One region of the Paenarthrobacter sp. TYUT067 genome, then DNA from elsewhere that is predicted to be linked to it. Evidence: predicted binding sites of a transcription regulator. Region 1 holds the regulator's gene; the other holds the start of a gene.
The links. The regulator HspR, encoded in region 1, represses chaperone genes until heat shock. The targets are predictions, from matches to a motif close to AAGTTGAGTCNNNNNGACTCAACTT.
Positions count from the first base shown of each region.

Region 2: clpB (ATP-dependent chaperone ClpB) is a predicted target of HspR. The motif match lies at 3,864-3,888, and genes of this name have one in related genera.

Region 1 is NZ_JAMOIT010000009.1:11,370-21,683, reverse strand. It holds gene MOD31_RS09735 (hypothetical protein) at 1-221, opposite strand, end outside; gene dnaK (molecular chaperone DnaK) at 475-2,337, shown strand; gene MOD31_RS09725 (nucleotide exchange factor GrpE) at 2,340-2,999, shown strand; gene MOD31_RS09720 (DnaJ C-terminal domain-containing protein) at 3,188-4,168, shown strand; gene MOD31_RS09715 (heat shock protein transcriptional repressor HspR) at 4,179-4,607, shown strand; gene MOD31_RS09710 (hypothetical protein) at 4,636-5,103, opposite strand; gene MOD31_RS09705 (DUF3040 domain-containing protein) at 5,298-5,600, shown strand; gene MOD31_RS09700 (hypothetical protein) at 5,700-6,122, opposite strand; gene MOD31_RS09695 (hypothetical protein) at 6,326-6,976, opposite strand; gene MOD31_RS09690 (TetR/AcrR family transcriptional regulator) at 7,036-7,671, opposite strand; gene MOD31_RS09685 (agmatine/peptidylarginine deiminase) at 7,753-8,796, shown strand; gene MOD31_RS09680 (amidase) at 8,793-10,314, shown strand, end outside.
Region 2 is NZ_JAMOIT010000007.1:39,931-50,244, forward strand. It holds gene MOD31_RS07960 (molybdopterin-binding protein) at 47-457, shown strand; gene modA (molybdate ABC transporter substrate-binding protein) at 454-1,254, shown strand; gene MOD31_RS07970 (ABC transporter permease) at 1,270-2,082, shown strand; gene MOD31_RS07975 (sulfate/molybdate ABC transporter ATP-binding protein) at 2,079-3,152, shown strand; gene MOD31_RS07980 (pyridoxamine 5'-phosphate oxidase family protein) at 3,161-3,778, opposite strand; gene clpB (ATP-dependent chaperone ClpB) at 3,926-6,589, shown strand; gene MOD31_RS07990 (septum formation family protein) at 6,594-7,523, opposite strand; gene MOD31_RS07995 (DUF3073 domain-containing protein) at 7,767-7,991, shown strand; gene MOD31_RS08000 (VOC family protein) at 8,176-8,958, shown strand; gene MOD31_RS08005 (VOC family protein) at 8,955-9,725, shown strand; gene purM (phosphoribosylformylglycinamidine cyclo-ligase) at 9,797-10,314, opposite strand, start outside.

The sequences.
Region 1 (10,314 bases):
GTAGTGATCACTTCCACCAGCGGGCCCGTTGGTGAAAAGGCGTTGCCGTGCGCCACCCCGCCCTCGCCGCCATCGAGTTGCCAGGATCCTAGCATGACAGGGCCTTCCTGGTCCTCCATGGAGTACAGCGGGAGCTGGTGCGCGCCCCTCCGAACCTCTTGCTCCATCCGGTCATTCATCGCCCAGAACTCGTCCGGAGGCACGTATCCAGCGATCTCCATCGGGCCAGTTTGCCAGTTCACCGTGGGCGAAACCACCCCCTAAGCCGCGTGATTCCGGGGCTTCTTTGGACTCCTAAAGCAAAGTTGAGCGAACCAGACTCAACTTTGGATTGACTTAATTCTGAGGCTGAGTACAGTTGAGTGCAGAACGCTCAACTAGCCGATTGTTGAGCAGGCTTCCGGCAGGTCAACCGCTCAGCGGACCGCTGCCAAGGGCAATCTCCAACATCGGCCATTGAAAGGAAAACAAGATATGTCACGTGCAGTAGGTATCGACCTCGGAACCACCAACTCCGTGGTCTCTGTTCTCGAAGGTGGCGAGCCCACCGTTATCGCCAACGCAGAAGGCGGCCGCACCACGCCGTCCGTCGTTGCGTTCTCCAAGTCCGGCGAAGTCCTGGTCGGCGAAATCGCCAAGCGCCAGGCCGTCAACAACATCGACCGCACCATCGCTTCCGTCAAGCGCCACATGGGCACCGACTGGAACGTCGCCGTCGATGACAAGAAGTACACGCCGCAGGAAATCTCCGCGCGTATCCTCATGAAGCTCAAGAACGACGCCGAGAGCTACCTGGGTGAAAAGGTCACCGACGCTGTGATCACCGTTCCGGCCTACTTCAACGACGCCGAGCGCCAGTCCACCAAGGAAGCCGGCGAAATCGCAGGCCTCAACGTCCTCCGTATTGTCAACGAGCCCACCGCTGCTGCACTGGCCTACGGCTTGGACAAGGGCAAGGAAGACGAACTCATCCTGGTCTTCGACCTCGGTGGCGGAACCTTCGACGTCTCGCTCCTCGAGGTTGGCAAGGACGAAGACAACTTCTCCACCATCCAGGTCCGCGCAACCGCCGGTGACAACCGCCTCGGCGGCGACGACTGGGACAACCGCGTTGTCGAGTGGCTCCTGAGCCAGCTCAAGGTCAAGGGCATCGACCTCTCCAAGGACAAGATCGCCCTCCAGCGTTTGCGTGAAGCTGCAGAGCAGGCCAAGAAGGAACTGTCCTCCTCCACCAGCACCAACATCTCCCTCCAGTACCTGTCCGTCACCCCCGACGGCCCGGTTCACCTGGACGAGCAGCTGACCCGTGCCAAGTTCCAGGACCTCACCAAGGACCTGCTGGACCGCACCAAGAAGCCGTTCCAGGACGTCATCGCTGAAGCCGGCATCAAGGTTTCCGACATCGACCACATCGTGCTCGTCGGTGGCTCCACCCGTATGCCTGCCGTCTCCGAGCTCGTCAAGGAACTCGCCGGCGGCAAGGAGCCCAACAAGGGCGTCAACCCGGACGAAGTTGTGGCCGTTGGTGCCGCACTCCAGGCCGGTGTCCTGAAGGGCGAGCGCAAGGACGTCCTCCTCATCGACGTCACCCCGCTGTCCCTCGGCATCGAAACCAAGGGTGGCGTCATGACGCACCTCATCGAGCGCAACACCGCTATCCCCACCAAGCGTTCGGAGACCTTCACCACCGCTGACGACAACCAGCCGTCCGTGGCCATCCAGGTCTTCCAGGGCGAACGTGAATTCACCCGCGACAACAAGCCGCTGGGCACATTCGAACTGACCGGCATCGCCCCGGCACCTCGTGGCGTTCCGCAGGTTGAGGTCACCTTCGACATCGACGCCAACGGCATCGTCCACGTGTCCGCCAAGGACAAGGGCACGGGCAAGGAACAGTCCATGACCATCACCGGTGGCACGGCACTGTCCAAGGACGACATCGACCGCATGGTCCGTGAAGCCGAAGAGCACGCTGCAGAGGACAAGGCACGCCGCGAAGCTACGGACACCCGTAACTCCGCAGAGCAGCTCGCCTACTCCGTGGACAAGCTGATCGCCGACAACGAGGACAAGCTTCCCGAGGAAGTCAAGACCGAGGTCAAGGCCGACGTCGACGCCCTCAAGTCCGCGCTGGAAGGCACCGACGACGCCGCTGTGAAGACTGCGTTCGAGAAGCTCCAGGCCTCACAGACCAAGCTCGGCGAAGCCATCTACTCCCAGGCCTCCGCAGCTGACGCTCCGGGTGCCGGTGCAGAAGGCGCTCCTGCCGGTGACAAGGCTGCCGACGAGGACATCGTCGACGCCGAAATCATCGACGAAGACGAAGCGAAGAAGTAGCCATGCCTCACCACGGCAACGAAGCAGAGCACTCAGAAAGCGGCGAGCCGCGCAAGCCCGTTATCCGGGACAACCGCAAGGTTGACCCGGAGACCGGGGCAGCCCGTCACCCCGATAGCGAAGCTGCAGCTCCCACCGAAGGCAACGCCGCTCCTACAGACGGCGACGCCCTCTCCCAGGCTGAGGAAATCCTCAACGGGGTAGAGGTGCCGGCCGAAGAATCGGTAGCCTCCGGTGCCGCGGCTGAAGCCCAGGCAGCGGAGCTCCGCAACGACCTCCTCCGCCTCCAGGCTGAGTACGTCAACTACCGCAAGCGCGTCGAACGCGACCGCGCCGTAGCAGGAGAGATGGCCGTCATCGGCGTCCTGAACTCACTGCTCCCGGTGCTGGACGACGTCGACGCCGCCCGCCAGCACGGTGACCTCGAAGACGGCCCCTTCGCCGCCATCGCCACCAAACTGGAGAACGCGCTGAAGACGTACGGACTGGAACGCATCGCGGATACCGGAGTCGAATTCGACCCCACCATCCACGAGGCACTCATCCAGCAGCCCGGCGAAGACATTGAGGTTGACACGGTCAGCCAGGTGCTGCGCTCCGGATACCGCTCAGGTGAGCGGGTCCTGCGTGCAGCCCAAGTGATCGTCGCGGTTCCCGCTTAGTCCCACCGCGAAGCGAGACAAGGGGCCCCGCCCCTACGCGTGGCGGCTTTAGTCCTACGGACTTAGCCGCCACGCTCCGGTAGGCCCGAAGCCACTCCCGGGCCCCTTGTCTCGCTCCGCTCCGGCGGTCGACTCACCTAAGGTGGGTGGACGCAGGTGCTTGTTTATTGATTTGAAAGGAAACGCTCTTGGCCAGCCAGGACTGGGTTGAAAAGGATTTTTACGCGATCCTTGGTATTGCCAAGGACGCGTCCGATGCGGATATTAAGAAGGCTTACCGCAAGCTAGCGCGGGAGCATCACCCTGATACGAACTCTGGGGATGCTGCTGCGGAGAAGAAGTTTAAGGACATCTCCGAGGCGTACTCGGTGTTGTCCAATCCTGAGGACCGTCAGCAGTACGATGCCATCCGTGCCATGGGCGGTGCCCGGTTTGCTCCGGGTGCTGGCGCCGGGCGTGGTGGTGCCGGAGCTAACGGTGGGTTTGAGGACCTGTTCGGCGGCCTGTTTGGCGGTGGGCCTGGTGCCCGTCAGCCTGCGGGCGGTGGCATCCCTCCGGAGTTCGCTGACCTGTTTGGTGGTGGGTTTGGAGGTGCCGGCCCCACCGGGTTCCAACGGGCTCCGCAGAAGGGCGCGGACCGGACGGCTACAACGTCCATCTCCTTTGCCGGATCCATCAAGGGCACCACGGTGAGCCTGCGTGAGAGCAACGGCAACGTGATCGACGTCAAGATCCCGGCCGGCATCAAGGACGGGCAGAAGGTCCGCCAGCGTGGCAAGGGCAACGCTGGCCCTGCCGGCAACGGCGACCTCATCATCACGGTGAGCGTCAAGCCTCACGACTTTTTCCACCGCGACGGCGACAACATCCGCATCCACGTGCCCGTCACGTTTGCGGAGGCGGCGCTCGGCGCCACCATTGAAGTTCCAACGCTCGACGGCGACACCGTCAAGGTGCGCGTTCCGGCCGGGACTCCGTCGGGCCGTACCCTCCGGGTGAAAGGTCGTGGCGTGAAGACGTCCAAGTCCACCGGCGACCTGCTGGTGACAATCGACGTCGCGGTCCCGCAGAACCTCAACAAAGAAGCAGAGGAAGCCGTGAAGGCTTTCGCGGCGGCCACCACTGATGCCAACCCGCGCAGCGACTTGGCCGCGAAGGCCCGGTTGTAAGGAGGCGGTCATGGCAATCGACGTCAACCAGCCGATCTTTGTCATCTCCGTGGCTGCGGAGCTTGCCGATATGCATCCGCAGACGTTGCGCCAGTACGACCGTTTGGGCATCGTTTCGCCCAGCCGCGCTCCCGGCAAGTCCCGCCGCTATTCGCAGAACGACGTCAATAAACTGCGGGAGGTCCAGCGCCTCTCGCAGTCCGGCGTCTCGCTCGAGGGCATCAAACGCATCCTCGACCTCGAAAACCAGGTTGCCGCTTTGCAGTATCGCGTGGCTGAGCTGACGGAAGAACTGACCCGCCGCCGCTCACCCGTGGATGCGCGGATCTTCGCGGCAGGTGCCGCGGGCGACGTCGTTAGCCTGGCCCGCGGGCAGCGTCCACGCGCGCGGTCGCAGGCCGTAGTGGTGTGGCGGCCGCGCCAAGGCGAAAGCCTTTAGCCCCTCGAAAACCCTTAGCGTCCCGGAACTACGGCAAGGTCCTGTCCCAACTGACCACTACCCGGGCAGCGCCGGCTTCGGTCCGTTCTACGTCCACCACGATCTGCGACTCTTTGGCTCCCATGTCCCGGATCTGCTGCTTGTAATCCTCAAGGTGCTCCTGCAGGGACTCCTCGGTCCATTCGCCCGGGCGCATCCTGGTGGAGATTTCCACGGGCTCCTCCCTGACCAGAATCTCCTCCGGTTGACGCCGCGGTGTCTTGGCCGGCTCAGATTCGCTGGACGGTACCAGCATGCGGAAGCCGAAAACTCCGCCAGCTATGCCAGCGACGAGGCCCGCGGCAATAAGCCAAATGGCCTTTCGGGGTCCGCGGCGCCCAGGAACCGCTTCAGTGATGCTCTGTGCTTTTCTCGCGCTTCGTCGTGCCATGGGGAGTTCAACTTTCCAGTCGGCGGTGGGGGTTCCATGCTGGTGGTGCGTCTGAATCCTGCCCATCCATCGTAAGCATGCTTAGAACCTTTGGTAAGTCGATAGCTGGACCTGCCGCCGGTGATGAAGGGGGACCGCCATATGGCTAGACCACCTCAACGGGAAGATAATGAAGGCATAGCACGGCAAGCAGCGCTCGTGCGGGTGTTCTGAGCATTGACGCGGTCTCGGCGGCCCTGCTCGTGTGGTGAGGAATCCCGATGTCGTTGTCGGATGAAGAACGCAGGAGCTTGGAAGAGCTGGAGCGGGATCTCGCTTCAACGGATCCCGGCCTCGCCTATGAGCTGAAGTCCGGTCGCCCACGTGGCGCTCTGGCGCGCAACGTTCTTGGCAGCCTGGCCGTTCTGGTCGGCTTCATCATGGTGATCGCCGGGATCGTCACCCAGCTGGTCATCCTGGGCGTCGCGGGGTTCCTGCTGGCCAGTGGCGGAGCCTATTGGCTCGTGACCGGGACATCGCTACGGAGACTGTTCGGACGGCACGACGACCACGCGGCACCTTAGCAGGTTCGGCACCTGAGTCGCCCCGCACCACCCTGCCGGTGCGATGGGGAGCGGCGGCTAGGGACGACGTTCGGGGGAGACCTTCCGGGAAGACGTTACCTAGGGAACCGGTGGGACCGGCGGCTGGACCGGGGTTTCCTGCCGCTGGACAGGCTCGGGTTCGCCCGGAGGCATCATCATTCGCCAAGCAAACACTGCGCCCGCTCCCACGACGGCAGCAGCAATGGCGGTGAACCATACTGCACGGCCGGAGCTGCGCTGCGTGGTCTTCCGGCTGAGCGCTCGGGTGGCCTTCTTTACTGCCTTGGCGGCAGTGCGTTTAGCTTCCTTGGCGGCCTTTTTGTTGCCGGTCAAAGTGAGCATCACACCCTGGACCACGGACGGCACGTCGGCGTGGTTGATCCGGGACAAAGCCCACCTCACCACTGCGTCTGTTTGTGCGGATGTGCCCTCTGTCGCATGCGTTACCCATTCCCGGGCAAGATCCTGGGCGGCGGGAATGATGCTTTGCGCTTTGTACATGCTGAGCCCCTCACGTGGTTAGACGACCTGCTTGCCAGCCTACGCTTGAGCACCTGTGATCAACAGATGCCCCCCGGCGCGCGCTCCTTCCCAGTTGCCCAGTGCCACCCCGCATATAACGCGGGCCTGGGGGCCGACACGCCGTGGCTTACAGGCGGCGAGGCAGGGCAACCGGGAAGGAGCGGCGCGAAGCATCCGGGTGATTAGGTCCGCACTACCGAGGCCAGCTCCACCGGCTCCTCCAGTCCGGCCCACTGTCCGTTGAGAATCAACTCCCCGTGAAGCTCCTGGGCCGCTGCGGTGCTGGCCGAAGCATCTGCGGCTACATCCAGAACCCGGGTGACTTTCAACCGCAGGGCACCCGCATCAATGATGGTCACGCCGCTGCCGGATACCGGCGCCGAGGCACTCAACGCGGGGACGCCGTCGTCGAGCTTTCCGCTGCCCTTCACCGTGACCGTGCTGGGCCGGGGCTCAGGCTCGCCGTCGACGATCAGTTCGGCCTCTTTCTGGCCGGTGAGGATGGCAGCGGCGAGGACCCTGATGTACACGGGATCAGCGCAGGCGTCGTACACCCAGCGCTTGCCCAGGACCGAGTGGTCCATGGTGCCGATGAGCCACTCCTCGGCGCCGGCAAGCTCGTAGCCGCGGTAGCTGAGCGGCACCTGGTAGATGCGCTCGCCGGCCGCGACCACGTGTGTTTCGAGCCCCACCTCGCCGGTGGGATCGTCAAAGCGGTAGGCGCCGATGAGCTCCGGGGTGCCGTCCTGGATGAACCAGGGCTGCTTCGGTAGGTAGTCAGCGATGAGTTCGAGCTTGGACGGGGACAGGGTTGCCTTGTGAATGATCGCCATGCTCCCAAGCCTAGGGCAGGGCAGGACTGGCTCCCGAAGGCGGCCCCGGGTGGGGCGGCCTACGCTCCCGGTTTGGGCACCAGCGAACCTCGGGCGGCGCCCACCATTCCCTCGACGGCGCGTGCAAGGTGCGTGCCGCGGTCGTTGACGCCGTCCCATCGGACCAAGGCCTGCGCGTTCAGGCCATCAACCATGCCGAGGATTTGCCAGGCGACGGCGGCGGCGTCGGAAACGTTGAACACTCCTGTGGCGTTCCCGTCCTCCACCACGTCCTGGAAGACCTTCTGCCAGGCATCCATCTGCTCCCGGACGGCGGCGGCAAGGGTTTCATTGCGGCGCCCCAAGGTCCAGGCTTCCACCCAGATTGCGGTGACGTCGAGCCTGCTGTTGTCCAGAAGGGTGTCCACCAGCAGGGCCAGGCGTTCAGATGGTCCTGGGCACTGGCTCAGCAAGGCGGCGACTTCCTGTGTTTCCGCTGCCACGATGGTGGCGAAGGTGCTGGAGACCAGTGCGTCCATGGTGGGCTGGTAGTGCGCCACCAGACCGGAAGCAACGCCAATTCGCGCGGCGACGTTGCGCAGCGTGAGCGCCGTGAGGCCTGCCTCGAGGGCGATCTCGCGGGCGGCTTCGGTGATTTCTGCGGCGCGCTCAGCCGGTGACTTACGGACTGCGCGCTTCTGTTGAGTGCTTGACATTACAGACCAGTCTAGATTAGGTTTTCTGCATTGTTGATCATGCGATCAACAAGAGAATGTCTGAAGACGAAGGAGTCACCCATGGCTTGGAGAATGCCGGCCGAAACCGCACCGCATGAGCGCACTTGGATGGCGTTCCCCCGCACCGGCCTGACGCTTGGCGACGACGCCGCCTCTGCCGAAGAGGCCTACGGTGCCTGGACCGCCGTCGCCCATGCTGTAGCCGAATTCGAGCCGGTCACCATGGTGGTGGACCCCAGCGAACGCGAGCGCGCCGCCCGGATGCTGGGTAACGGCATCGAACAGATCGAGGCGCCGCTGGATGAGTTCTGGATGCGCGACGTCGGACCCACCTTTGTGCTGGACGACGAACGCCCCGGCGTGCTTGGCGCCGTGGACTGGATCTTCAACGGCTGGGGTGCTCCGGCATGGTCCGAATGGCAGAAGAGCGCCGGAATGGGCCGTTTCGTTGCGGAGAAGTCCGGTGCCGAACTTGTCAGCTCTTTGCTGGTCAATGAAGGCGGTGCCATCCACGTAGACGGCAAAGGAACGGTGCTGGTAACAGAAACAGTCCAGTTGGATCCAAACCGGAACCCTTACGCCAACAAGGCAGCAGTTGAAGCCGAACTGGCCCGCACCATCGGCGCCACCAAGGTCATTTGGGTACCCCGCGGACTGACCCGCGACTACGAGGACCTGGGCACGCGAGGCCACATCGACATGGTGGCCACGCTGCCCGCACCCGGCCAAATCCTGCTGCATTCCCAGACCAACCCGGAGCACCCGGACTACGAGGTCAGCCGCACACTTCGGGCATTCCTTGAAACGCAAACAGATGCGGCGGGCAAGCCGTTCGAGATCGTGCCGCTGCCGGCGCCGGAAACGCTGCGCGACGAAGACGGCTTTGTGGACTGGAGCTACGTCAACCACTTGGTGGTCAACGGCGGGGTCATCGCTTGTGGATACGGGGAAGAACATGCCGACTCCCTCGCCGCTGAAATCCTGGCCGAGGCCTACCCCGGCCGCCGTGTTGTCACGGTGGATGCCCGGCCCATCCTCGCCCGCGGCGGCGGCATCCACTGCATCACGCAGCAGCAGCCCAAACTTGCAGGAGGTGCAGCGTGACGGCTCCATTCGACGTCGTTGAGGCCTCCATCGCAGAGCTGCGCGAGGCCCTGGAAACAGGGGAGGTGACCAGTGAGGAACTGACCCAGGCGTACCTTGACCGCATCGAGGCCTACGATCACAACGGCATCAGACTCAACGCACTGGTGGTCATGAACCCCGATGCTTTGGCGGACGCCCGGGCCTCGGACGAACGCCGGACGGAGGGCGCGCTGCGTGGGCCACTGGATGGCATCCCCTACACCGCCAAGGATAGCTACCTGGCCAAAGGGCTCACCGCGGCGGCGGGTTCGCCCGCCTTCGAGCACCTGATTGCGCAGCGCGACGCCTTCACCATCGAGCGGCTCCGCGATGCCGGTGCGGTGCTGATTGGGCTGACCAACATGCCGCCCATGGCCAACGGCGGCATGCAGCGCGGCGTGTACGGTCGCGCCGAAAGCCCGTATAACGCCGGCTTCCTCACTGCGGCGTTCGGCTCCGGTTCCTCCAACGGTTCCGGGACCGCGACGGCGGCCAGTTTCGCTGCCTTCGGCCTTGGTGAGGAAACCTGGTCAAGTGGCCGCGCACCGGCGTCGAACAATGCTCTGTGCGCCTACACGCCCTCCCGCGGCGTCATCTCCGTACGGGGCAATTGGCCGTTGGTCCCCACCATGGACGTCGTGGTCCCGCACACCCGCACCATGGCCGACATGCTCGAGCTGCTGGACGTCATTGTGGCCGACGACGCCGAGACCCGCGGCGACTTCTGGCGGGCGCAGCCCTGGGTTCAGATACCCAAAGCTTCAGAGGTGCGGCCGGAGTCATACACGGCGCTGGCTTCGGAAACGCTCGACGGCGGACGGTCGGCTCTGCGGGGCAAGCGTTTTGGAGTGCCGCGCATGTACGTCAACGCAGATCCGGACGCCGGGACCAGTGCGCAGCCGGGCATCGGCGGGCCGACCGGGCAGCGCATCCAGACGCGGGCTTCCGTGATTGACCTGTGGGAGGCCGCCAAACAGGACCTTGAAGCAGCCGGGGCCGAGGTTGTTCTGGTGGACTTCCCGGTGGTCTCCAACTATGAAGGGGACCGTCCGGGCGCACCCACCATCGCCACGCGGGGCCTTGTCACCCCTGGATACCTCAAGCGTGAAATCGTGGACCTGTCAGCCTGGGCGTGGGACGACTTTCTGCGTGCCAACGGCGACCCCGCGCTGAGTGGCCTTGCTGAGGTGGACGGTTCCAGGATTTTCCCGCACCCTGAAGGCGCCCTGCCGGACCGCTACACCGGGTTCGACGACGACATTGCTGAGTATCCCGGGCACGTCCGTGAACGCGGAGTTTCCCGGTTCACGGATATCCCCGAGCTGGAAAACGGGGTGCGTGGCTTGGAGGAGACCCGGCGGGTGGACTTGGAGGAGTGGATGGACGGGCTCGGACTGGACGCCGTCCTGTTCCCGGCCGTCGCGGACGTGGGACCCGCTGACATGGACGTCAACCCTGCTTCTGCCGACCTCGGCTGGCGCAACGGCGTCTGGGTGG
Region 2 (10,314 bases), on a different contig from region 1:
ATCAACAGGTGCCCCAGATCCGCAAATACGGCACTATGATGCATTTATGCCGCACATACGAATTTCCGAAGCCGCGCGTTTCCTAGGTGTCAGCGACGACACCGTGAGGCGATGGACGGAAAATGGAACTCTCACTGCCCTGAGGGACTCAGCCGGGCGGCTCGCGGTGGATGGACTGGAACTGGCCACCCTTGCCCGCGGGCAGTCCCATCTCCCTGATGATCCTTCCCGCGCGGCAAGCTCAGCACGTAACCGCTTCGTCGGCTTGGTCACTGGCATCACCGCGGACAAAGTGATGGCCCAGGTTGAGCTTCAATGTGGCCCGTTCCGCGTGGTGTCGCTGATGAGTAGCGAAGCCGTCCGGGAACTCGGGTTGGAGCTCGGCTCGGTAGCCACAGCCGTAGTGAAGGCCACCACTGTCATCATCGAAACACCGCAGGGAAAGAGCGTCATATGAGCATCCTCCGCAAGCCTCTTGCCGCACTAATGGTTGCAGGTGCGGTCGCGGCAAGCTTGGCGGCCTGCGCCTCGGGCACCACACGTCCGTCCACAGGCTCGGCCAACCCGGGGTCGTCCATGTCCGGAGAGATCACCGTTTTCGCTGCGGCATCCCTGAAAACCACCTTCACCCAGTTGGCCAAGGACTTCGAAGTTCAGCACCCGGGCACCAAAGTGACTCTCAGCTTTGCGGGCTCCTCAGATCTGGTCACGCAGATTACCCAAGGCGCTCCCGCGGATATTTTCGCTTCGGCCGATACCAGGAACATGACCAAGCTCGCCGACCAGGACCTTGTGGAGGGCACCGCAACCAACTTCGCCACCAACGTCCTGGAGATCGCCGTCCCGCCCGGCAATCCGGCGTCGATCTCTTCTTTTGCGGACCTTGCCAAGCCTGGCGTCAAAGTGGTGACCTGCGCCAGCCAGGTTCCCTGCGGCGCTGCAACGGAGGCCGTTGAAAAGGCCGCGGGAACAACGTTGAGCCCGGTGAGCGAGGAATCGTCAGTGACCGATGTCCTTGGCAAAGTCACCTCGGGCGAGGCTGACGCCGGCCTGGTCTACGTTACGGATGTAAAGCGGGCCGGCGACAAGGTCAAGGGCATAGCATTCCCGGAATCGGACAAGGCCGTCAACACTTACCCGATTGCCACGGTTGGCACTAGTAAGAACAAGGAACTCGCAGCCGCCTTCATCGCAAACATCACCAGTGAAGCAGGCAAGAAGGTCCTCAGGGATGCCGGCTTCGGAACGCCTTAGCGGAGGCCACGGGGAATGATCAGGCATAGCGGCTACCACGGCGTCCCGCGCTGGATTTATGTGGTCGCGGCCGGGGGTGGACTTTTGATGGTGCTTCCCTTGGCGGCGATGGTGTTGCGGGTGAACTGGCCACAGTTCATCCCGCTCATTACCTCCGAGTCCTCGCTGGCCGCGCTTGGCCTGAGCCTGCGGACCTCGGCAGCCAGCACCGTTCTGTGCATCGTGCTGGGTGTTCCTTTGGCGTTGGTCCTGGCGCGTGGCGATTTTCCGGGGCAGCGGTTACTGAGGGCGTTCGTCCTCTTGCCGCTGGTGCTGCCGCCGGTGGTGGGGGGCATTGCGCTCCTGTACACCTTCGGCCGGCAGGGTCTCCTCGGCAAATCCCTGGAGCTGGTGGGAATCCAGATCGCGTTCACTACTACCGCTGTTGTTCTGGCTCAGACGTTCGTGGCCTTGCCGTTCCTTGTGGTGAGCCTGGAAGGCGCGCTCCGTTCAGCTGGAAGTAAGTACGAGGCCGTCGCGGCTACCTTGGGCGCACGGCCCACCACCGTTCTTCGTCGGGTTACGCTGCCGCTGGTTTTGCCCGGGCTTGCGTCCGGAGCAGTGTTGTCATTCGCTCGCAGTTTGGGCGAGTTCGGCGCTACCTTGACCTTCGCCGGCAGCCTCGAAGGGATTACCCGCACCTTGCCGTTGGAAATCTACTTGCAGCGCGAGACCGACGCCGATGCCGCCGTCGCACTTTCCTTGGTGCTGGTGGCGGTGGCAGTGGCGGTGGTTGGGCTGAGCTACGGTCGCCGCCGCAGCGCCCAGCCCGCGGAGGTCCGGCCATGAGCTTCGAGCTGCAGGCCAGCATGCCTGGCAGGAACTTCCACATGTCCCTCAGCCTCCGCGAGGGCGAGACGGTGGCCGTCCTGGGACCCAACGGCGCGGGCAAGTCGACGCTGCTGGGGGTCATTGCCGGATTGCTGCGGCCGGACACCGGTTCGGCACGCATCGGGGATAGGGAGCTCTTCAGGCTCGACGGCGGAACCCGCCTGTGGAGCCCGCCGCACCTTCGCGGGACTGCGCTTTTGGCCCAGGAAGCGTTGCTGTTTCCGCATTTGACCGCCCTGGACAACGTGGCTTTTGGGCCGCGCAGCTCCGGCATTTCGAAGGCAGCGGCCAGGGAAACTGCGCGCCACTGGCTTGCTGAGGTGGACGCCCTCCCGTTGGCTGACCGCAAGCCTGCCCAGCTGTCTGGTGGGCAGGCTCAGCGGGTGGCGGTTGCCCGGGCCTTGGCCGCCGATCCCGAACTCCTGCTGCTTGACGAACCGATGGCCGCGCTGGACATCCATGCTGCCCCGTTGCTGCGCCGTGTGCTCAAGCGGGTCCTCAGGGATCGCAAGGCCATTGTTGTCACGCACGATGTCCTGGACGCCTACATGCTGGCCGACCGCGTGGTGGTGGTGGAGGGTGGCTGCATCACCGAAGAAGGGCCCACGCGCCAAGTGCTTGAACGGCCACGAAGCCACTTCGCCGCCGGACTCGCAGGGCTGAACCTCGTCACCGGGATCATCACCGAGGAAGGAATCACGACGCCGGATGGCCGGGTTTTCGCTGGCCAGCACGATCCTGACTGGTTACCCCTGCCCGGCCAGGCAGGCGTGGCCGCGTTCCCGCCGTCGAGTGTTTCCGTCTTTTTGGGTGAGGTGCACGGAAGCCCGCGCAACTCTTTTCCCGTGGTCATCACTGACCTTGAACCGCATGGTGATCAGATCCGGGTTCGCGCAAGGACCGGAGATCCCGTCCAGGCTTTGTCCGCCGACATCACTCCGGCAGCGTCCGCTGACCTGGGCCTGGCGCCGGGCATGGAGGTGCGGTTCGTGGTGAAGTCCGCGCTGGTGTCCGTCTACCCGGCCTGAGCCCATGGTCATTCCCGGTACATCCTTTCGGCGTAGGACGGCCCGTAGTAAGACTCCAGGTCTTCCAGCGGCGTTTCGGGCTGGGTGTAAGTCTTGGCGAGGGCCGCGATGCTCGGCAGGCCGTCGGTACCCCAGGTTTCGGGCTGCCACAGGCCACTGCGCATGAACGCCTTGCCGCAGTGCGTGAACACTTCCTCCACCGAAACTACGACGGCGGCGCGCGGCCGGTGCCCTTTGACCACCATGAGATCGAAGAAGTCGGCATCGCGGACAATCTGTGCGGTCCCGTTGATCCGGAGGGTGTCGGTGCGGCCCGGGACGACGGAAAGGATGCCGACGTTCGGGTTTTCAAGGATGTTGTGGAAGCCGAACACCAGCTTGTTGCCGGGCCGCTCCGGGATGGCGATGGTGTGCTCGTCCAGGACCTGAATGAAGCCCGCGGGATCGCCCTTGGGTGAGGCGTCCACGCGACCCTGCGCGTCCGTCGTCGAGATCACGCAGAAGGGGCTGGCTGCCAGCCATTGGCGGTCGAAATCGCTGAGGACTGTGCGCACCTTTTGGCGCACGCGATCGAGGGGCAATCCGATGAGTTCTTCAAGTTCGGCCGCGGTTGAAATGGTCTCCATGGCCCCAGCCTACCCACACGATTCCCGCGGACTCTGGACACTGGTTTCGCCGTGGGCAAACATGGAACACAGTGGGCCAAAATTAAAGTTGAGCGTAGTAGACTCAACTTTGAAAGTATTGGTTCAACTCCAGAAAGGGAGCACTCTTTGGACGTCAAATTCACCACCAAAAGCCAGGAGGCCCTTTCTGCGGCCGCCATGAACGCCTCGACTGCGGGCAACCCGCAGCTCGAGCCCGCCCACCTGCTGAAGGCCCTCATGGACCAGCGCGAGGGCGTCGCTGTGGCACTGCTGCGTGCTACCGGTGCAGACCCTGATGCAGTGAGCGTACAGGCCAGCTCGGCCATCAAAGCGCTTCCCTCCTCCTCGGGTAGTTCGGTCCAGCAGGCGCAGTTGTCCCGCCAGTCCATGCAGGCCATCCAGGCGGCCCAAGCCGAGGCCGACAAACTCGGTGACTCCTTCGTGTCCACCGAGCACTTACTGCTGGGGCTCTCGGCCGGAAGCGACGCCGTCGGGAAGTTAATGCGCGACGCCGGTGCCTCCCATGAGGCGCTGCTCGCCGCCTTGCCGGGTGTCCGTGGCGACAGGAACGTCAACTCGCCGGATCCGGAGAACACCTTCCAGGCCTTGGAGAAATTCGGCACTGACCTCACTGCTGTGGCCCGTTCCGGCAAACTGGATCCCGTCATCGGGCGCGACAGCGAAATCCGACGCGTCGTCCAGGTCCTGAGCCGCCGCACCAAGAACAACCCCGTGCTGATCGGCGAGCCCGGCGTTGGCAAGACTGCCGTCGTCGAAGGCCTCGCCCAGCGCATGGTGGCCGGTGACGTTCCGGAGAGCCTGCGTGGCAAGACCCTCATCGCCTTGGACCTCGCCTCCATGGTGGCCGGCGCCAAATACCGTGGCGAGTTCGAGGAACGACTCAAGGCTGTCCTTGAGGAAATCAAGAACTCCAACGGTCAGATCGTCACGTTCATTGATGAGATCCACACGGTGGTGGGGGCTGGCGCCACAGGTGAGAGCGCCATGGATGCCGGCAACATGCTCAAGCCCATGTTGGCCCGCGGCGAGCTGCGCCTGATTGGTGCCACCACTTTGGATGAGTACCGCGAGAACATCGAGAAGGACCCTGCGCTGGAGCGCCGCTTCCAGCAGGTCTACGTCGGCGAGCCCAGTGTTGAGGACACCATAGGCATTCTGCGCGGCTTGAAGGAGCGCTACGAGGCACACCACAAGGTGGCTATTGCCGACTCAGCGTTGGTGGCAGCCGCAACACTGTCCAACCGGTACATCTCTGGCAGGCAGCTTCCGGACAAGGCAATCGACCTCGTTGATGAGGCCGCGTCAAGGCTCCGCATGGAAATCGATTCGGCGCCGGAGGAGATCGACCAGCTTCGCCGTGCCGTGGACCGTCTGACCATGGAGGAACTGGCCCTCCAAGGCGAGACCGATCCTGCCTCGGTGGAACGATTGGCGGCGCTCCGTGCGGACAAAGCCGACAAGAACGAAGAACTGAGTGCCTTGAATGCGCGCTGGGAAGCCGAGAAGGCCGGGCTCAACCGAGTTGGTGATCTTAAAGCGAAGATCGACGAACTGCGTTCCGTCGCGGACAAAGCCCAGCGTGAAGGCGACCTCGAATCGGCGTCGCGGATCCTTTATGGCGAGCTGCCGGCCCTGGAGCGGGAGCTGAGCGCCGCTGCCGAGGAGGAGTCAGCCCGCAGCGATTCCAAGCCCGAGCTCATGGTGGCGGAGGACGTGACTGCGGACGACATCGCCGAGGTCATCTCCGCATGGACCGGGATTCCGGCCGGACGCATGCTCCAAGGCGAATCGCAGAAACTGCTGCACATGGAAGAGGAACTCGGCAAGCGGCTCATCGGACAGACCAAAGCCGTCCAAGCTGTGTCCGACGCCGTGCGCCGTGCCCGTGCCGGCATCAGCGACCCCAACCGTCCCACAGGTTCTTTCCTGTTCCTTGGGCCCACCGGTGTGGGTAAGACCGAGCTGGCCAAGGCACTCGCGGACTTCCTCTTTGACGACGAACGCGCCATGATCCGGATCGACATGTCCGAGTACAGCGAGAAGCACTCGGTGGCCCGCCTGGTGGGTGCCCCTCCGGGATATGTCGGCTATGAGGAAGGTGGCCAGCTGACCGAGGCTGTCCGCCGCAGGCCCTACTCCGTGGTGCTGCTGGACGAGGTGGAGAAGGCCCACCCCGAGGTTTTCGACATCCTCCTGCAGGTTCTGGACGACGGACGACTCACCGACGGCCAAGGCCGCACCGTGGACTTCCGCAACACCATCCTGGTGCTGACGTCCAACTCCGGCAGCCAGTTCCTGGTGGACCCGACCATGGATGCCAAGGCGAAGCGTGAGGCTGTCATGGCGGTGGTCCAGGCATCCTTCAAACCGGAGTTCCTGAACCGCCTGGACGAGATCGTGCTGTTTGATCCGCTGTCCGTGGAGGAACTGGCCCGGATTGTTGAGTTGCATGTGGCCGAGTTGGGCAACCGGCTCCGTGAGCGCCGCCTGAGCCTGGAAGTCTCTGATGGCGCACGTGCGTGGTTGGCCATGTCCGGCTTCGATCCCGCCTACGGTGCACGGCCACTACGCAGACTGGTGCAACGGGAGATCGGCGACCGCCTCGCCAAGGAGATTCTTGCAGGCGAAATCAGCGACGGCGACACCGTGCTGGTGGACACCGCCGCTGATCTGGACGAACTCACCGTTGAGGGCTTCGAAGCGCTGACGGGTCCCGACGGCGGCACTCCCGCCGGTACGGGCCTCACGGTCCGCAGGAAGCAGGGATAGCGGGCTACTTCTTGAGGAGATCCTCCTTGATGGTGTTGCCTGAATCCACCACGATGAAGCAATCAACGCGGCGGTCGCCCCGATCCCAACTAGTGGTGCTCGGGTAGACGTTCTGCTGGAGCAGTACGTAGTTGTCGGCCGCCTCGTTGAGCTTCACGTCCTTGCAAACCTCGCGTCCTTTGTCCCTCAGGGCGTTGGTTCCCGGGAAGGACTCATCAGCCGCATAGCTAAAGACGGCACCCAGTTGGGCGGAGTGCTCCGTGTCGCAGGCAACGGTTCTGGCTTTTGAAGAGTTGGCATCAAAGTCTGAGAAGCAGTCGCCCACTTGGAAGTCCTTGGCCTCCGCGTCGCGGGGGAGCGGCCCGGCTGTGGGGGCTGCGCTGGGCGTAGACACGGCCGCTTCAGGGCGCGTCCCCAGCAGGTTGAGCAAAACCCAGATGACAACACCAATAAGTATGAGAACGCCCACGACGATCCCGCCGATCACCAAACGTTGGCGCTTGATGGGGTCTCCGTGAGGTTCCGGCTGCCCATCCGGGGCCGGCCATTGTTGTCCTGGGTAAGGTTGCTCGCTGGTATACGGCTGCTGGCCTGAATAGGACGGCTGTGCGTACGGCTGCTGGCCCTGGTAAGCCTGTGAGCCCGGCTGCTGGCCCTGGTAAGGCTGTGAGCCCGCGTAAATGGGTGCGGCGCCGTCTTTGCCTGAGTCTGCTTCCGTGGGTGGCAGCGCGGGGTCGGGCTGCTCTGCCGGGTTGGGCACAAAATCCGGGTCAAGCTCAGGGGCGGGATCCGGTTGAAGGCCTGACGGCGGCGCCCAAGGAGCTGCTGGCGGTTGTTGGCTTGGTGACGGCGGCGTTTGGGGCGCGGAAGGTACTCCATCCTCGCCTTGATCGCGTGGTGAACCATCGCGGGGTGAAGTGTTGTCCTGGCTCATATTCCGGGGTGTGCCTTCCTGCTGTGGAGCCGCATTGAGGCCGACTCTACCCAATTTTCGCCTCTCTTGGAGGTGCGTCGGCGTGGTTTCGACTGTAGTCGGCCCGGGCGCGGGCTCCCGGTGGCGCGCAGGCACCCTCGAAAGCATGTAATCTAGACATACGACAAATTGACCAAACATTCCGGGGCCTCACCGATAGCCAAGGTGACCACCTCCGGTCCAAGTACAAAAGGGGGTCACGCCATGGGGCGCGGCCGTCAAAAGGCAAAAGCTACCAAGCAGGCTCGGGATATTAAGTACTACTCCCCGAACACTGACTATTCGGCACTTGAGCGGGAGCTCACGGGTCCGTCCAGTCGTGTAAAGAGCCACTTCCCCGACGATCCCCCGGAGCCGGACTACTCGGCCTACGAGGATAAGTACGCGGAAGATGACGACGACGAGGTAGACACCCGTCGGATCGGATAGCTGTCGCAACCAACAGGTGCCTTTGGCGCTGAGTTGCGGACCGCCGTCGTACATTACGGTCATCGCGCATTTTTGAATGCCGTATTTCTTTTGAAAAGGGCCCTCAGGCCACGCCGATCATTGGCGTACCCTGGGGGTCCTTTTTTGCGTAGGCTGGAGTCCGAGCGCATCGAAAGGGTAATCCATGCCGGAGGTCCAGAGTTATCAGCAGGGAACGCCGTGTTGGGTGGACCTGTCCTCCACCGACATTGATGTTTCCAAGAAGTTTTACAGCGACCTCTTCGGATGGGAGCTGGACGCCATGGATGCTGGAAATGGCATGACTTATTACATGGCCAAACTCCACGGCCGCTACGTGGCCGGGATGATGCAGCACCAGCCTGATGCACCCGAGGGAATGCCCTCCTATTGGGCCAACTATCTTGCGGTGGACTCCGCCGACGAAGCCGCACGGCGGGTGGAAGCTGCGGGTGGGACCCTTCTCTTCCCGCCTGACTCGGTTCCTAACGGCAGCGGCCGTATGTTCTTCGCCACAGATCCCACCGGTGCCCAGATTGGTTTCTGGGAAGCCGGCAGCCATCCCGGGTCGGGTCTGGTCAATGAGCCGGGAGCCATGATTTGGAATGAACTGCAGACAAATGATGTCCCCAAAGCCGTAGCCTTCTACGAAGCTGTGACCGGGTGCAGCAGCGAAACCGGGCCAGCCGGTGAGCTGCAGGAGTACACCAGCCTGCTGGTGAGTGGGAGACGAATTGCCGGTGCGCTCAAGCTGCCCATTGAGGGGCTGTCCCCGTTCTGGATGACGTACTTCAACGTGGTGGATATTGACGCCACGGTGGAGCAGGCCGTTGAGCTGGGGAGCCACGTGATCGCCCCGGCCTTCGACGTAGCGGGAGTTGGACGAATGGCAGTTCTCATGGACCCTGCGGGCGCAGCGTTCAGCATCATGACAGGTTTGACGGCATGAGCTCCCGCAAGCATTACGCCAGTGGTGAGCCGTGCTGGGCCGACCTTCAGACGAGGGACGTCGCGGCAGCCAAGACCTTCTACGGGCAGGTGTTCGGCTGGACCTTCAAGGACCTGCCCACCCCGGACGGCCGCAGCTATGCGCAGGCGTTCGTCAAGGATCAGCTGGTGGCCGTCATTGCGCCGCAAAATCCGAGGCAGGAGGCCGCTGGCACGCATGGCCAGTGGAACATCTATTTATCGGCCACTGACACCGACGAGATTGCCGAGGACGCGGTCCACGCTGGTGGCAAGCTTCAGTTCGGTCCCGAGCCCGTTGCGGACACGGGAGTCCTGGCGTTCATTGAACCTCCGGGCGGTGGGACCACCGGGATCTGGCAAGCCGGAACCCACACAGGTAGTCATTTGTTCAACGAGCCAGGGGCGTTGGCGTGGGCTGAACTATTGACGCCTGAGCCGCAGGCCGCCGTCGCGTTTTTCCAGCAGCTTTTCAAGCACGAAGTCACTGAATATCCCCAGGACGACGGTGGCAGCTACAGCACGTTGATGGTCAACGGTGACGAAGTGGCCGGCGTTGTTCCTGCCGATGAGGGCGATGACGCCGGCTGGCAGATTTACTTTGGCGTAGCGGATCTGCGCGCAGCAGCTGAGGCGGCCGTGGAAGCCGGGGGAGAGCTTCTGGTGGAGCCGGAAGACAAGCCTGAGACGGGCTCCCTCGCTACCATCCGGGATCCGCAAGGCGGGGTACTGAGCCTGATTCAGGTCTAGGAAGAGCAAAAGAGCAGAAGGGGAGCGGCCGGGCACTGCCCGGCCGCTCTCTCTACAAAGCAATAACGCGCTTAGGCGTAGGCGTTCACCAAACGGACAGCGCCGCCGTCGACGCCCTTGGCGCCCTGGACGTAGTCCGGGCCGGTCTTGTCGATCGAGTCAGAGTCCGCGGAAACGGTGCCCATCACCCAGGACGGCAGGCCGCGGTCGTTGAGGCGGGCCACTGCGGTGTCTGCTGCTTCGGCCGAAACAATGGCAACCATGCCCACGCCAAGGTTCAGCGTGCGCTCCAGGTCGGCCAGCGGAACGTTGCCCAGCTCGGAGACCAACTTGAAGATGGCGGGCAGTTCCCAGGTGTTGCGGTCAACCGTGGCCACCAGGCCCTGCGGGAGGACTCGGGCCAGGTTGGCGGCCAGGCCACCGCCTGTGACGTGGCTGAAGCCGTGAACCGCGTTGGCCGAGTGCACCGGGAAGGCGCGGGCCAGGTCCAGGCAGTCGGCTGCGTAAACGCGGGTGGGCTCCAGAAGTTCCTCGCCCAAGGTGCGTCCGAGTTCGGACACCTGGCGGTCCAGGGCCCAACCGGCGTGGT